DNA from 2 places in the Paeniglutamicibacter sp. ZC-3 genome. Region 2 is predicted to be linked to the other one. Evidence: riboswitches for the same ligand, from Rfam matches in the RefSeq annotation. Region 2 holds a riboswitch; the other holds the start of a gene.

What was found. A riboswitch is a leader RNA that binds a small molecule or an ion and turns the genes downstream of it on or off. The one in region 2 is predicted to bind thiamine pyrophosphate.
Region 1: linked by a shared signal. The riboswitch ahead of thiO (glycine oxidase ThiO) and the one ahead of OIU93_RS10805 (3-oxoacyl-ACP reductase) in region 2 are both predicted to bind thiamine pyrophosphate.

What each region holds. Positions count from the first base shown of each region.
Region 1 is NZ_JAOYTG010000018.1:29,390-36,945, reverse strand. Features, by position in the region: gene OIU93_RS16170 (sorbosone dehydrogenase family protein) at 1-96, opposite strand, end outside; gene moeB (molybdopterin-synthase adenylyltransferase MoeB) at 158-1,312, opposite strand; gene OIU93_RS16160 (4a-hydroxytetrahydrobiopterin dehydratase) at 1,457-2,137, opposite strand; gene OIU93_RS16155 (thiazole synthase) at 2,162-2,965, opposite strand; gene thiS (sulfur carrier protein ThiS) at 3,018-3,257, opposite strand; gene thiO (glycine oxidase ThiO) at 3,254-4,486, opposite strand; TPP riboswitch at 4,481-4,615, opposite strand; gene thiE (thiamine phosphate synthase) at 4,630-5,310, shown strand; gene OIU93_RS16135 (excinuclease ABC subunit UvrA) at 5,441-7,556, shown strand, end outside.
Region 2 is NZ_JAOYTG010000008.1:145,951-153,506, forward strand. Features, by position in the region: gene OIU93_RS10790 (ferritin) at 213-701, opposite strand; gene OIU93_RS10795 (hypothetical protein) at 847-1,242, opposite strand; gene OIU93_RS10800 (Tex family protein) at 1,415-3,793, opposite strand; TPP riboswitch at 3,927-4,020, shown strand; gene OIU93_RS10805 (3-oxoacyl-ACP reductase) at 4,100-4,864, shown strand; gene OIU93_RS10810 (LLM class flavin-dependent oxidoreductase) at 4,882-6,216, shown strand; gene OIU93_RS10815 (hypothetical protein) at 6,292-6,648, shown strand; gene OIU93_RS10820 (thermonuclease family protein) at 6,666-7,205, shown strand; gene OIU93_RS10825 (RNA-binding S4 domain-containing protein) at 7,324-7,556, shown strand, end outside.

The sequences.
Region 1 (7,556 bases), on a different contig from region 2:
GCCCGGGCCGGTCGGTGGCGCCGGGGTGCAGGCCCCCAGCAGGACGGCGATCCCCAGCCCGGCCGCGAACAGCGAGGCCGCGCGTACATGTTTCATGGTTTTCTCCCGGTAATGGATGCGGACCGTGTGACCGCGAACGGCCCCGTGAGCGCGGTGGTCAAGCCATGGTTGCCCACGCATCGATCCCGCCACTGAGGTGCACCACGTCTCCGTAGCCGGCGGAGCGCAGGGCATCGAGCGCCTGTCCGGAGCGGACCCCGGACTTGCAGTGCAGGATCAGCGGCACGCCGCGGGGAATCCCGTCCAGCGCGGATCCGTCCTTGATTCCCGCGAGGGGCACCAGCACGGACCCGGGGATGCGGGAGATTTCGAATTCCACCGGCTCGCGCACATCGAGCAGCAGGAAGTCCGCTGCCCCCGTATCCCTGGCGGCCAACCGGTCGGCCAGCTCCCCGACCCCGATCAGGGCCTCGTCCGCCTCTTCCCGGTTCCCGGGCGCGGAGATGCCGCAGAAGCTCCCGTAGTCGATGAGTTCGGTGATCGGGGAGGCCTCCGGGTCCCGGGCGATGCGCAGTTCGCGCCAGCGTGCGCCGAGCGCATCGAAGACCAGCAGCCGGCCCAGCAGGGTCTCGCCCACGCCGGTGATGAGCTTGACGGCCTCCGTCACCATCATGGCCCCGATCGAGGCACACAGCATCCCGAAGACACCGCCCTCCGCGCAGGAGGGGACGGTGCCCGCCGCCGGAGGCTCCGGATAGAGATCGCGGTAATTCGGGCCGTGCTTCGCCCAGAAGACGCTCACCTGTCCATCGAAGCGCAGGATCGAACCCCAGACGTAGGGCTTGCCCAGCAGCGCCGCGGCGTCGTTGACCAGATAGCGCGTGGCAAAGTTGTCCGCGCCGTCCAGGATGACGTCGTAGCCGGCGAAGATCTCCAGCACATTGGTCGAATCCAGCCGCACCGGATGCAGCACGATCTCCACCCCGGGGTTGATGGCTGCAATCGATTCGCGGGCGGACTCCAGCTTGGTGCGGCCGATGTCGTGGACCCCGTGGATCACCTGGCGCTGCAAGTTGCTCAGTTCAACGGTGTCGTCATCGACGATCCCCAGCGTTCCCACCCCGGCGGCGGCCAGATACAGCAGCGCGGGCGAGCCCAGGCCGCCGGCGCCGATGACCAGCACCTTGGCGTTGCGCAGCCGGCGCTGTCCCTCGAGCCCGATCTCCGGCATGAGGGCATGGCGGGAGTAGCGTTCGAGTTCCTCGGCGATCAGGGGCGGCCCCGGTTCCACGAGGGGCGGCAACATTGCCATGTTGTTTTCGACGAGCGTCTGACTCAATGAAACCTGCCTTAGGGGGACAAAAGGGACAACAAAAAATGATCTGCCGTTTGCAACCAGAACAATGTTGGTCATCCCCGCGAAACGCTTTTGGGGGATGACCCTTAAGGAGTGGGGCTACTGGCCATCCACGGGAGAGCCGTCGATTTCGCGGCCTTCCTCGGTGCACAGGCATAGCCTGTTGCCCTGCGCATCGGTGGCCACCACAAACCTGGGGGCGGCCTCGGGGTCCAGGGCAGCGCCGGTGGCTTCCAACTCGCTGAGGATGGGCGAACTTTCACTGTGCGGCACCGTGATGTCCAGGTGGAAACGGTTGGCGTTGGGCGTGGCGGTCTTTTGGAACCACAGGGCCGGTCCCCGGCCGAAGGGGTCGGCCAGGCTGCCGTCCTTCTGCCGCTTGTAGCCCAGCGCCGTGCGCCAGGTTTCCGAGATGGCGTCCTCGTCGTCGGTGTCGATGGCGATCTCCACCACGCGCAACAGTTCAGGCTTGGCCACGGCGCCGGAGTTCTGCGCCTGGGCGGAGATCGACCTGGCCAGCGCCGCATCGCGCGCACTCACCCTGCCTCCTGCGTCGTGCGAGGTCAGGGTGATGAACAAGGTGTCGTAGCGCCAGTCGACGTCCGGGTGGTGGTTGGCTTCCTGCGCCAGGGCGCCGATGGTGGAAAACAGCGCCAGCGCCGAGGCCGAGGACTGGCACTTCAGCGCGGTGCGCAGCGCTCCCATTCCATAGCGCCACTGCGGCAGCTGCAGCAGATTCGCCTGGACTTGTTCGAGTGTCAGAACGTCTTTTGCGGGCATGGTTCTCTCCTTCGGGTTCCGGTTCTAGAGATCCGGGCGTCCCTCCATGGCGGAGGAGGCCAGGGCGTGCGTGCGCCTGGGGATGCGCCCTGCTTGTGCCGCCAGTCTGCCACCAATGACGGCATGTCTAAAGGCCTGTGCCATGGCCACCGGGTCCTGTGCCCGGGTCACCGCGGAGGCCAGCAGAACCGCATCGCAGCCCAGCTCCATGGCCAGCGCGGCATCGGAGGCGGTGCCGATTCCGGCATCGAGGATGACGGGGATCGAGGCCCGGGAGACGATCAATTCGATGTTGTGCGGGTTCAGGATTCCCAGCCCGGTCCCGATCGGGGCGCCCAGCGGCATGACGGCCGCGGCCCCAAGCTGTTCCAGGCGCAGGGCAAGCACCGGATCGTCGTTGGTGTACGCGAAGACCTTGAAGCCGCGCTCCACCAGGGCCTCGGTGGCCTCGACGAGTTCGAGCGCGTCGGGCAGCAGCGTGTGCTCGTCGGCGATCACCTCGAGCTTGACCCAGTCGGTTTCCAGGGCCTCGCGTCCGAGCTCGGCGGTCATGACCGCCTCGCGGGCGGTGAAGCAGCCGGCGGTGTTGGGCAGGACGCGGATGTTGTTCTCCAACAGCAGGTCAAAGAGGTTGGTGCCGCCGGTGGACCCCGGGCCGGGAGCGCTGTAGCGGCGCATGGCCACCGTGGTCAGCTCGGTGCCGGAAGCAATCAGCGCGGCACCCAGCCCGTCCAGGCTCGGGGCGCCGCCGGTGCCCATGATGAGCCGTGAGCCCAGGGTGATGCCGTCGATGACCAGCGGTTCGGCCTGCGTGAGTGTTTGTGTCATGGTCCTTCGCTTTCTTCCAAGAGGGGGGCGGGGCGGAGGTGCAGGGAGGTGCTTAGCCGCCCTGGACGGCGGTGACGATCTCGATGTCGTCGTGCTGCTCAAGCTCGGTCACCGACCACTGGCTGCGCGGCACGATCCCGGAGTTGCGGGCAACGGCCACGCCCAGGCGTCCGCCGTCGGCTGGCTTGCCGGTGGGCAGCAGCTCGCGGCCGGTGACGGCGGTGACGAGTTCGGCCAGGGTGGTTCCGGCGGCCAGCGGCCGGGGGGCGCCGTTGAGTTGGATGGTGCTCATGCATACTCCTTGGGTTTCAATGCCGGTGAGAACCGGTCGGGTCGGAAGCGGTCCCAGGCGGGGTCGCTGCGGCCGGCGACCAGCTCGAGGACGATGTGGGCGGCGACCGGCGTGAGCAGCACGCCGTGGCGGAAGAATCCGGTGGCGATCAGCAGACCCGGCACATCCGCACCATCCCAGGCCGCCACGCGTCCGAGCAGCGGCGCGTTGTCGGGGGTCCCGGGGCGGGCGCGGGCGGTGGTTTCGATGAGTTCGAGCTCGGCGACCGCGGGCAGCAGCACCTGCGCGTCGCGCAGCAGCTGGTGCACTCCCCCGGCGCTGACCCCCGGGTTGCCGTCCTCGCGGGCGGTCGCTCCGATGACCACGGTGTCATCCTCGCGCGGGACCACGTACACCGGCAGCCCGCGCACCATCCCGCGCAGCGTGGCGGTGGTCAGCGGACGCAGGTGCTCGGGCACGCGCAACCGCAGGATGTCCCCGTGCACCGGGCGCAGCGGAAGCACCAGGGATTCGGGCAGTCCGGCGAAATCGGCGGCACCCAGGCCGTTGGCGAGGATCGTCTCGCGGGCATGGATCTCGGTGCCGTCGGCAAGCAGCACCCCGGTGACCGGGGAGCGGGAATCGGCGGGGTCCTGGTGCAGCAGGCCCGTCGCCCGGGCGCGGACGAGGGTCTTGGACGGTTCGGTCCCGTCGCGTTCGCGGCCCACGGCGGCCAGGCGCGTCAGGATGGCTTTGGCCAGGGCCCGCGGGTCGACCTGGTGGTCCTGTGTGATCAAATGGGCGGCGGAAATGTTCGGGGACAGCATCGGCTCGCGCACCCTGGCCTCCCGGGTGGTCACCCGGTCCACCTGAAGTCCCTGCCGGGTTTGTGCCTCGCGCAGGTCGCCCAGCGCGGCGCGGTCGGCGGCGTCGGCAGCGAGGGCCAGCGTGGGGGTGGTGCGGTATCCGATGTCCAGCCCGGTCTCGGCGGCCAGGGTCCGGGCAAAGCCGGGCCAGCGGGCGGAGGAAGCCAGGGTAAGGGAAAGCAGGTCCTCTTCCTGGTAGTGCAGCTCGCTGACCGGGGCCAGCATGCCGGCGGCGGCGTACGTGGCACCGGCGGCCGGGTCCGGGTCGATCAGCGTGATCCGGTGCCCGGCGCGCTGGGCTTCCAGGGCGATGCCCAGGCCGATGATTCCGCCGCCGATGACGGCAATGCCGGTGGACAGGGGGTCGGGCACGGTGCACGACATCGAGGTCTCCTTCCCTACGCCGGTATGAGCCGGATCAGGTTCCACGCCGCCCCGGTGTGGGGATGGCGTCTGTCGGTCGGCGCAATCGGCGCCCTCTCAGCCAGCTTTCCTGGCTCCCGCGGTACTGAACTAGTCTATGAGACATGAGCCAGATCACCACCCAAGATGAAGCAACTCCCGTCTTAAGCGCCCCGGGCCTCGCCTCCGCACGCCTGTACTTGTGCACCGATGCCCGGGCCGACCGCGGGGATTTCGCCGAGTTCCTGCGTGCCGCCTATGCCGGCGGGGTGGACATCATCCAGCTGCGCGACAAGAACCTCGATGCCGGGCAGGAGCTCGAGCTGCTCCGGGTGCTGCGCGATGTGGCCGGGGAATTCGGCAAGTTGTGGTCGGTCAACGATCGCGCCGACCTCGCGCTGCTTTCCGGCGCACCGGTGTTCCACGTGGGCCAAAAGGACCTGCCGCTTCCGGGTGTACGGTCCTTGCTCGGCCCCTCGGCCATCGTGGGGCTGTCCAGCCACGATCCCGAACAGATCACCGCGGCGGATGCAGACCCCAACACCGACTACTTCTGTGTCGGCCCACTGTGGGCCACCCCGACCAAGCCCGGCCGCGCGGCCGTCGGACTGGAGATGGTGGAACACGCCGCCGCCCTCCAAACATCCAAGCCGTGGTTCGCCATCGGCGGGATCGACCTCGCCAACGTGGAGCAGGTCGTCGCCGCCGGAGCCTCGCGCATCGTGGTGGTGCGCGCGATCACCGACGCAGACGACCCGACCGAGGCGGCCAGGGCATTGCTTTCCAGGTTGCCGGAACTTGGCTGAGCTGCTGGGTCCGGCTGCGGGCAGGATTTGGTGCGGTGCCGCAGTTTCCAAGAAGCCGACGCCGGCACCGGGGCGATAGTGTAGGCACGGGAGTTCCGCCGACGCGGAAACGGCACGAAGGGGAAAAGCGATGACCAGCGAGATGACCACCAACAGGCCCGCATCGGTGCACGCCGCGGACAGCCACGAGGTGATCCGCGTGCGCGGCGCGCGGGTGAACAACCTCAAGGACATCAGCGTCGAGATCCCCAAGCGCCGCCTCACGGTGTTCACCGGCGTCTCCGGATCCGGCAAGTCCTCGCTGGTCTTCGGCACCATTGCCGCCGAGTCCCAGCGCATGATCAACGAGACGTACTCCGCGTTCGTACAGGGCTTCATGCCCACCCTGGCCCGCCCCGAGGTCGACACGCTCGAGGGGCTGACCACCGCGATCCTGGTGGACCAGGAACGCCTAGGCTCCAACCCGCGCTCCACCGTCGGGACCGTCACCGACGCGAACGCGATGCTGCGCATCGTCTACTCCCGACTGGCGCAGCCGCACATCGGCTCCCCGCAGGCCTACTCCTTCAACGTCCCCTCGGTCTCCGGCGCCGGCGCCGTCACCCTCGAAAAGGGCGGCAAGAAGATCAAGGAGCGGCGCAGCTTCTCCATCACCGGCGGCATGTGCCCGGAGTGCGAGGGCCGCGGGAAGGTCAACGACTTCGACCTCACCGCGCTGTTCGACGAGACCAAGTCACTTTCCGAGGGGGCGCTGACGGTTCCCGGATACTCCATGGACGGCTGGTACGGGCGCATTTTCTCCGGATCCGGCTACTTCGACATGGACAAGAAGCTGGCCAAATTCACCAAGACCGAAATGCATGACCTGCTGTACCGGGAGCCCACCAAGATCAAGGTCGAGGGCATCAACCTCACCTACGAAGGCATTATCCCCAAGATGCAGAAGTCCTTCCTGGCCAAGGACGTCGAAGCCATGCAGCCGCACATCCGCGCCTTCGTGGAGCGCGCCATTACGTTCACCGCCTGCCCCGAGTGCGGCGGTACGCGCCTGGCCGAGCACGCCCGAAACTCCAAGATCGACGGGAAGTCGATCGCCGACGCCTGCGCCATGCAGATCAGCGACCTGGCAGCGTGGGTCCGCGGGCTTCGCGAACCCTCGGTCGCCCCGCTGCTCGGCGCCCTGGGAGACACGCTGGATTCCTTCGTCGACATCGGGCTGGGCTACCTCTCCCTTGACCGCCCCTCCGGTACGCTTTCGGGCGGCGAGGCGCAGCGCACCAAGATGATCCGCCACTTGGGTTCCTCGCTCACCGACGTCACCTACGTCTTCGACGAGCCGACCATCGGGCTGCACCCGCACGACATCGACAAGATGAACGAGCTGCTGCTTGCCCTGCGCGACAAGGGAAACACCGTGCTGGTCGTCGAGCACAAGCCCGAGGCCATCGCCATCGCCGACCACGTCGTTGACCTAGGCCCGAAGGCAGGCACCGCCGGCGGGCAGATCATGTACGAGGGCTCCGTGCAGGGCCTGCGCTCCAGCGACACCATTACCGGGCGCCACCTGGATGACCGGGCGACGCTGAAGGAGACCGTGCGCACTTCCACCTCGGCGCTTCAGGTGCGCGGTGCCAACACCAACAACCTGAAGAACGTCGACGTGGACATCCCCCTGGGCGTGCTCACGGTGCTCACCGGCGTCGCCGGGTCCGGAAAAAGCTCGCTGGTCACCGGTTCGGTGGCCGGGCGCGAGGGCGTCATCAGCATCGACCAGGGTTCCATCAAGGGCTCCCGGCGCTCCAACCCCGCCACCTACACCGGGTTGCTGGAGCCGATCCGCAAGGCCTTCGCGAAGGCCAACGGCGTGAAGCCGGCACTGTTCAGCGCGAATTCCGAGGGCGCCTGCCCCACCTGCAACGGCGCCGGGGTCATCTACACCGACCTGGGCATGATGGCCGGGGTCTCCAGCACCTGCGAGGAGTGCGAGGGCAAGCGCTTCGACGCGATGGTGCTCGACTACCATCTGGGCGGCAAGGACATCTCCGAGGTGCTGGCGATGTCGGTGGCGCAAGCCGAGGAATTCTTCGCCGCCGGCGAGGCGAAGCTGCCGGCAGCACATAAGATCCTCTCCCGGCTCTCGGACGTGGGCCTGGGCTACCTGGGCATCGGCCAGCCGCTGACCACACTTTCGGGCGGCGAACGCCAACGCCTCAAACTGGCCACCCACATGGGAGAATCCGGCGGCA
Region 2 (7,556 bases):
TGAACAAGTGGTTGACCTGGGAATGGAATGCATGGAGCAACGTCTTGCACGGCGTCACGGTTCGCCAGGATCGTTCACGAATAACCACGTATCGAGGCGCGGCACCTGGACATGCCTTACCCCATGTTATTGCACACACGGTCAAGGCCCCCAGTCGCGGACCGGGGGCCTTGATCACATCTTCGCCACGGGCAACCCCGCGACGATGGTTTCTAGCGTGCAGCCAGTTCGCTGTCCAGGCGAAGCAGGCCGTTGCCATCGTTGTTGATCATCTTCACGCGGTCCAGGATTTCACCGACGGTGGCTTCCTCTTCGACCTGTTCCTCGATGAACCAGGTCAGCATCGGCACCGAGTCGATGTCGCCCTCGTTGTGGGCCAGGCGGTAGAGGTCCCGGATGGATTCGGAGACCTTCTTCTCGTGGTCGAGGGAGGCCTGGAAAGCACCGTCAACCGTTACCACGTTCAGCCCGGGGGCACCGATGGCGCCGATCGCCGGGTGTGCTCCGCGGTTGGTCATATGCGCGATGAACTTCTCCGCGTGTACCAGTTCCTCGGCGGACTGTGCACGGAACCATGCGGCGATGCCGGGCAGGCTCAGGACATCCATTTCGATGGCCAACTGGCGGTACACCGTCGAGGCCTGGAGTTCCAGGGTGATCTGGTCGTTGAATGCGTCGGCAAGCTTTCCTGTAAGTTCCATGGCACACACGCTACGCGCTCCGCGGGGGCTTGTCACCGAAGTATGGCCGTACTTACCTCGGGCTAAATATGTCATGCATTGCGTACCGGCGAAGGGCTACCAAGGTGATGCTCACCTTGGTTCGCAGGTCTTGGTCACGACGGGTTTAAGAGGAAACGATGCGCTGCCCGGCATGGATCTTGGCAGCCGCCCGGTGGCCGTCGCGCACCCCAAGAAACAGGCCGACCAGCATCACGGCCAGCCCCGCCATCAGGGCTGCGGGATGGACAAAGCCAGGTAGCGTCACCAATGTTGAGAGGATGCCTCCGGCTGCCATGATCACTGCGGCCAGCCAACAGCCCATGGTGCTCTTGTTCGCCGCCGCGTGATGGCCCAGCAGCCAGCACTTGTCGCAGTGGGTCAGGGCTGCGGTGCGGATCCCGATCCAGGCATTACGCCTGATTTGTCCGGTGGCGGCGGCTTTCATCATGTAGGCCATGGCAACCATGAGCAGCACCATGAATACCGTCATGATCAATTCGCTCAGTGTTTCGCCATCCATTGCGGGCTTCTCTCAGTGTGTTTCGCGGCCGGAATGCCCCTCCGGAGCGTGGGGCATCGCAGACAACGGTACGCCACCTTTCGCGTGGCCCGATATCCGTGGCAACGCGCCGGGTTTCCGGTGGCGGACCATTCGGGGCCGCCACCGGATGCCGTGGCGCGGTGGGCCGGTGCTAGCTGCTCAAGCCGGCGCGGCGCAGGGCCTCGGCCATGGCGGTGTTTGCGTTCGACCCGGGGGCGCTGGCCGGCCGGCTCTGTTGCGGTTTGCCGCCGCGCTGGTTTCCCTCGCCGCCGCGTGCCGGGCGTTGGCCCCGCTGTTCGTTGCGCTGCCCGTTGCCTCGCGGTGCCCGGTCCGTCCGCTCGGCTTTGGCCCCGGGCTCGTCATCCAGGCGCAGGGTAAGCGAGATGCGCTTGCGTTCCGGGTCGACCTCCAGCACCTTGACCTTGACAACCTGGCCCGATGTGACGACTTCGCGTGGATCGGAAATAAACTTGTTGCTCATCGCCGAGACATGGACCAGTCCGTCTTGGTGGACTCCCACGTCAACGAAAGCACCGAAGGCTGCCACATTGGAAACGGTGCCTTCCAGGATCATGCCGACTTGCAGGTCGCCGATCTTTTCCACGCCTTCCTTGAGGTTAGCGGTCTTGAAGTCGGGGCGCGGGTCACGGGCAGGACGCACCAGTTCGGCGATGACGTCCTTGACCGTGGGCAGGCCGAATTGCTCGGTGACAAAGTCTGCGGCATTCAGGGTGGCCACCGACTGGTTGCCGGCGTCGGCGGCTGCCAGCAGGGTTTCGGCCAGCCCGTACGCCTCGGGGTGCACGGCGGAGGCATCCAGCGGCTGCTTGCCGCCGGTGATGCGCAGGAATCCGGCACATTGCTCAAAGGCCTTGGCTCCCAGGCGCGGAACCTTCAACAGGGACCGGCGGGTGGTGAAAGGGCCGTTCGCATTGCGGTGTTCGACGATGTTGCGGCTCAGCAGCGAACCGACTCCGGCCACCCGGGCCAGCAGCGCCGGGGATGCGGTGTTCACATCCACGCCGACGGCGTTGACGCAGTCCTCGACCACGGCATCCAGGGAGCGGTCAAGCTTGGCCGGGGTCAAATCGTGCTGATACTGGCCCACGCCGATGGACTTGGGTTCGATCTTCACCAGTTCGGCCAGCGGATCCTGCAGTCGGCGGGCAATGGACACCGCACCGCGGATGGAGACATCCAGGTCCGGCAACTCGGCGCTTGCCAGCGCCGACGCCGAATACACCGATGCCCCGGCCTCGGAGACGATGACCTTGGCAGGCTTGTTGGTCAGCTTGGCGATGACCTCGCCGGCCAGTTTGTCGGTCTCGCGGCTTGCGGTCCCGTTGCCCACGGCAATCAGTTCGGTGCCGTGCTTGGTTGCCAGTGCCACCAGGGTCGCCACGGAGGCATCCCATTTGTTCGCCGGGGCGTGTGGGTAGATGGTGGCAATGTCGACCACTTTGCCGGTGGCGTCGACGACGGCAACCTTCACCCCGGTGCGCAACCCGGGGTCCAGCCCAAGCACCGCCCGGTTTCCGGCAGGGGCGGCCAGCAGCACGTCGCGCAGGTTGGCGGCGAAGACCTTGACACTGGCTTCCTCCGCGGCCTCGAAGAGCCGCGTGCGCAGGTCCGCCTCCAACCGTGCCAACAGGCGTCCGCGCCAGGCCAGGCGAACGGTTTGTGCCAGCCACTTGCCAGCCGGCGCATCGGCAGCGGCCTTGATGCCCAGCGAACGGGCGACGGCGGCCTCATATCCGGCCCGCGCCTCGGTGAGCGCCGCCTCGTCGCGCGGGTCGGCCTCGGCCAGCTCCAGGTTCAGCGCACCCTCGCGTTCTCCGCGCAGCAGCGCGAGGATGCGGTGCGAGGGCTGGGTGGCAACGGGCTGCACGAAGTCTTCGTAGTCGGAGAACTTCGAGGCATCCGCGGCAGGGGCGCCGGATGCGATCTTGGACGAGATCTTCCCTCGTGTCCACAGCCGTTCGCGCAATTCGGAGACCAGCACCGCGTCCTGCGAGGCACGTTCGGTGAGAATGGCCCGGGCACCGGCCAGGGCATCGGATGCCGCATTGACCTCGTGCTCGGGGTTTAGGAAGGTGGCTGCCAACGCTTCGGGATCCTGGGCGGGATCGCGGATCAGCGAGTCGGCCAGCGGCTCGAGTCCGGCCTCGCGGGCGATCTGGGCGCGGGTGCGGCGCTTGGACTTGTATGGCAGATACAGGTCCTCCAATTCGGCCTTGGTACCGGCAGCCATGATGGCGGCCCGCAGCTCGTCGGTGAGTTTCCCCTGCTCCTCGATGGCCTTCAGGATCGCTTCCCGGCGGTCCTCCAATTCACGCAGGTAGCGCAGCCGCTCCTCAAGCAGGCGCAGCTGGGTGTCGTCCAGGGTTCCGGTGGCTTCCTTGCGGTATCGGGCAATGAAGGGGACGGTCGATCCGGCATCGAGCAATTCGACGGCGGCCTTCACCTGCCAGTCGGCAACCGAAGCACCCCCGGAAGTTAACTCGGCGGCAATGGTCTGGATTATTCGCATCTGGCTCACCCACACTAGTTTGCCGCATCCGTGGCACTGCCCGCGGACACCGACCGGCGAGGCCTCGTGTGTGTCGCCTCCGTCCTTGCCCTTGATTCGGGGATTGCCCCGTACCGGTGCTACGTTGGCCACAGGACTCGACACGGGGTGCCGCCTGGCGGCTGAGAGATAGACCCGTTGAACCTGATCTCGATAATCCGAGCGAAGGGATGCCGGTCCGGCTTGAACTGCCCTCGTACCCAAATTCCTGGACGACCGTCGGCTGGTTCCATGGCATCCCTTCGCCCAGCAGAAGGGTGCAAGAAAATGCTTATCAAGGACCAAATCGTGTTGATCACCGGGGCAGGACGCGGACTCGGGGCAGACCTGGCCCGGGCCTTTGCGCGCGAGGGCGCACGGCTTGTATTGAACTACCGCTCCAGCGAAACCGCCGCCCGGGAACTGGCAGCCGAGTTCGGGGCCGATCGCGCGATAGCGGTCCAAGCCGATGTCGCGAACGCGGATCAAGTCTCCCAATTGGTGGCCGGGGCGCACGAACATTTTGGTGCTCCCATCACCACTGTCGTCAACAACGCCCTGCCCGATTTTTCGTTCAATGGCGACGCCCGTGCCAAGGCCGATGGAATCGGCTACATGGCTTTCGGGGAGCAGTTCACCGGCATCGTTGGCGGTGCGCTGAACACGATCCAGGCAACCCTGCCCGGCATGAGAACCGCGGGCTTTGGCAACATCGTCAACATCGGGACAAACCTCTTCCAGAACCCCGTGGTCCCCTACCACGACTACACCGCGGCCAAGGCTGCCCTGCTGGCCATGACCCGCACGTTCGCGGCCGACCTCGGCCCGGAAAACATCCGCGTGAACATGATCTCCGGCGGCCTGCTTCGCACCACCGATGCCTCCGCCGCCACCCCGGAAGCGGTCTTCGACCTGATCGCCGGCTCCACGCCACTGCGCAGGGTCACTTCCCCGGCGGAGTTCGCCGACGCCGCACTGCTGTTCGCTTCACCGTGGTCCCGGGCGGTGACCGGGCAGAACCTGGTTGTCGACGGCGGCCTGGTGATGAACTAGGGGTCGGGTAAAGCATCGTGGACGCCACACGCCAATTGCACCTGAACGCCTTCATCTACGGGGCGGGCCACCACACCATGGGATGGCGCCACCCCGAATCCAGCGCCGACCGCCTCGGCGACATTTCCTACTACGAGGAACTTGCCCGGATTGCCGAGCGCGGTTGCCTGGATGCTGTCTTTTTTGCCGACGGGCAGAGCGTGAACCATGAATACGCGGCAGGGATCCCCTGGTTCCTGGAACCGGTGACTGCTCTCAGTGCCATGGCTCGTGCCACCAGCCGCATCGGGTTGGTCACCACGATCTCGGCCAGCTTCTACACGCCCTTCCACGCCGCCAGGCTGTTGGCCTCGCTGGACCACATCAGCGGCGGGCGGGCGGGCATCAACGTGGTGACCTCCATGTTTGACGCCGAGGCCCGCAATCATTCCATGGATTCCCTGCCGGCTCATGCCCAGCGCTACGAGCGCGCCGAAGAGTTTGTTGTCGCGTTGCAGGGGTTGTGGGATTCCTGGTCGGATTCTGCACTGCTGGTTGACCGGGAAGCCGGACGTTACCTTGATCCGGCGCAGGTCCGGCCGATCAACCACCGCGGCAACCATTTCTCGGTTGCCGGCCCGCTGACAGTCCCCCGGTGCCCGCAGGGGCGGCCGGTGCTGTTCCAGGCGGGATCCTCGGAAGCCGGCCGCTCCTTTGCGGCCCGCCATGCCGAAGCCATCTACTCCGTTTCCTGGGACAGGGAATCGGCAGTCGAGTATGCCGCCGACATCCGGCGACTACTGGGTTTTGCCGGACGCTCCAATGATCCGGTTCCCGTGCTTCCCGGGCTGGTCACGTACATCGGTGCCACGCGGGAAGAGGCATGGGAAAAGAAGCGCGTGCTGGATTCCTTCATTGACACCGGGTCGGCCATCGCCCAGCTCAACATGTTCACCGGCCAGGACTACAACACCCATCCGCTGGACGACAGGGTGGACCCGCTGCCCCCGGCCGAGGACTTCACCGGCCCACAAGGCCGCTACCTGACCGTTCAGCGCATCATCGAAACCCAGCGCCCCACGCTTCGCGAACTGCTGGGGTTCCTGGCCGCGGGCGGGGGCCATGCAACCATGATCGGCACCCCCGCCGAGATCGCGGACGAGATCGAGGAATGGTTCATGTCGGGCGCCTGTGAGGGCTTCAACCTCATGTGCCCAAGTTATCCGGCGGGATTGGATGATTTTGTGGGATTGGTCGTACCGATCCTCCAAGAGCGCGGCCTGTTCCGCTCCGCCTACCCGGGAACCACGCTGCGCGAAACACTGGGCCTGGCCAGGCCTGCGCGCCTGGAAACGGTGCCGGCACGCGGATAGCAGTTCATCTCCAGGGTGGGAGCACTCATGGGTTACCCAGAGTTCTCCCACCGGGGAACAACTAAGATGGAACCCATGACATTTTCACGCTCCAAAAGTGCACTGCTGGTTTCCGGCGCAGTCCTCCTGCTCTCGGCGACCGGTTGCGCAACCATTGCCGACACGGCCTCTTCCGCAGCTTCCTCCGCCGCCACGCAACTGGCCGACGGCGCCAAGAAGGAACTCATCAAGCAGGCTTGTGCCCCCATCCAGGACGGCACCATCAACGCAGCCGACCTCAAGGTCGTTGCCTCCATGGTCGACGCCGTCCGCGAGGGCGGGCTGCCCCCGGAGATCGTCAGCGCACTTGACGATGTCGCTGCCTCCGGCGACCAGGTCCCGGCCGATGTTCAGGCCCGGCTCGTTACCGCCTGCGACAACGCCCTGGTCTAGGAAAATGAGCGACAGCCATGAGTAGGTCCCGTCGTCGAGGCAGTGCCGTCCCGGTGCTTGTCTTGTGCGTAGCGGTGGTCGCCGGAACGTGGTTGTTGCTTCCCAAGGTCAACGGCGGTTACGGGGACCGAACGGGTGACCCGGACGCACGCGCAACGGTTCAGCATGTGGTCGACGGTGACACCCTCTACCTCATGCTGGACGGCGAACGAACCAAGGTCCGGCTGCTAAACGTCGACGCACCGGAGATTCCCCGCCCGGACCAACCCGGGGAATGCTTCGGCCGGCAGGCGGCCGAATTCCTGGCCAAGAAACTGCCCAAGGGTTCGGAGGTCGAGCTGCAATTCGATGCCGAACGCCTGGACCAATATGGGCGGACCCTCGCCGCACTGAGCCACGGGGGAGAATTCATCAACGGAGCCCTCGTGGCATCCGGACACGCGACGGCAATGAAGGTCGAGCCCAACGTGAGATTCTACGAGCAACTGCGCGATGCACAACGGCAGGCCCAACAGATCGAGGCGGGGATGTTTGATCCTGCCAACGGTTGCAGCTGAACGAGCTCTCGCCCTCGTTGGCAGTCGAAGCAAGCCGGCATGGCCGGGAACAGCTCCAGTCGGCTCGCTCTCTGCTCAATAACCGTGCCCGATGTCCTGCGATGGATAGACTGACGGGGTGAAGCAGGAATCCAAGGCCGTCAGAATCGATGCCTGGTTATGGTCGATTCGAATCTATAAGACCCGCTCGGCGGCAACGACAGCCTGCCGCGCCGGCCACGTGCGCCTAAACGACAAACCCGCCAAGGCCGCACAGATTGTCGTTCCGGGAGACACCATCCGGGTCAGGCAATCCGGATTCGACAGGATCCTCGAAGTGACCGCCGTAATATCCAAGAGGGTGGGTGCCGA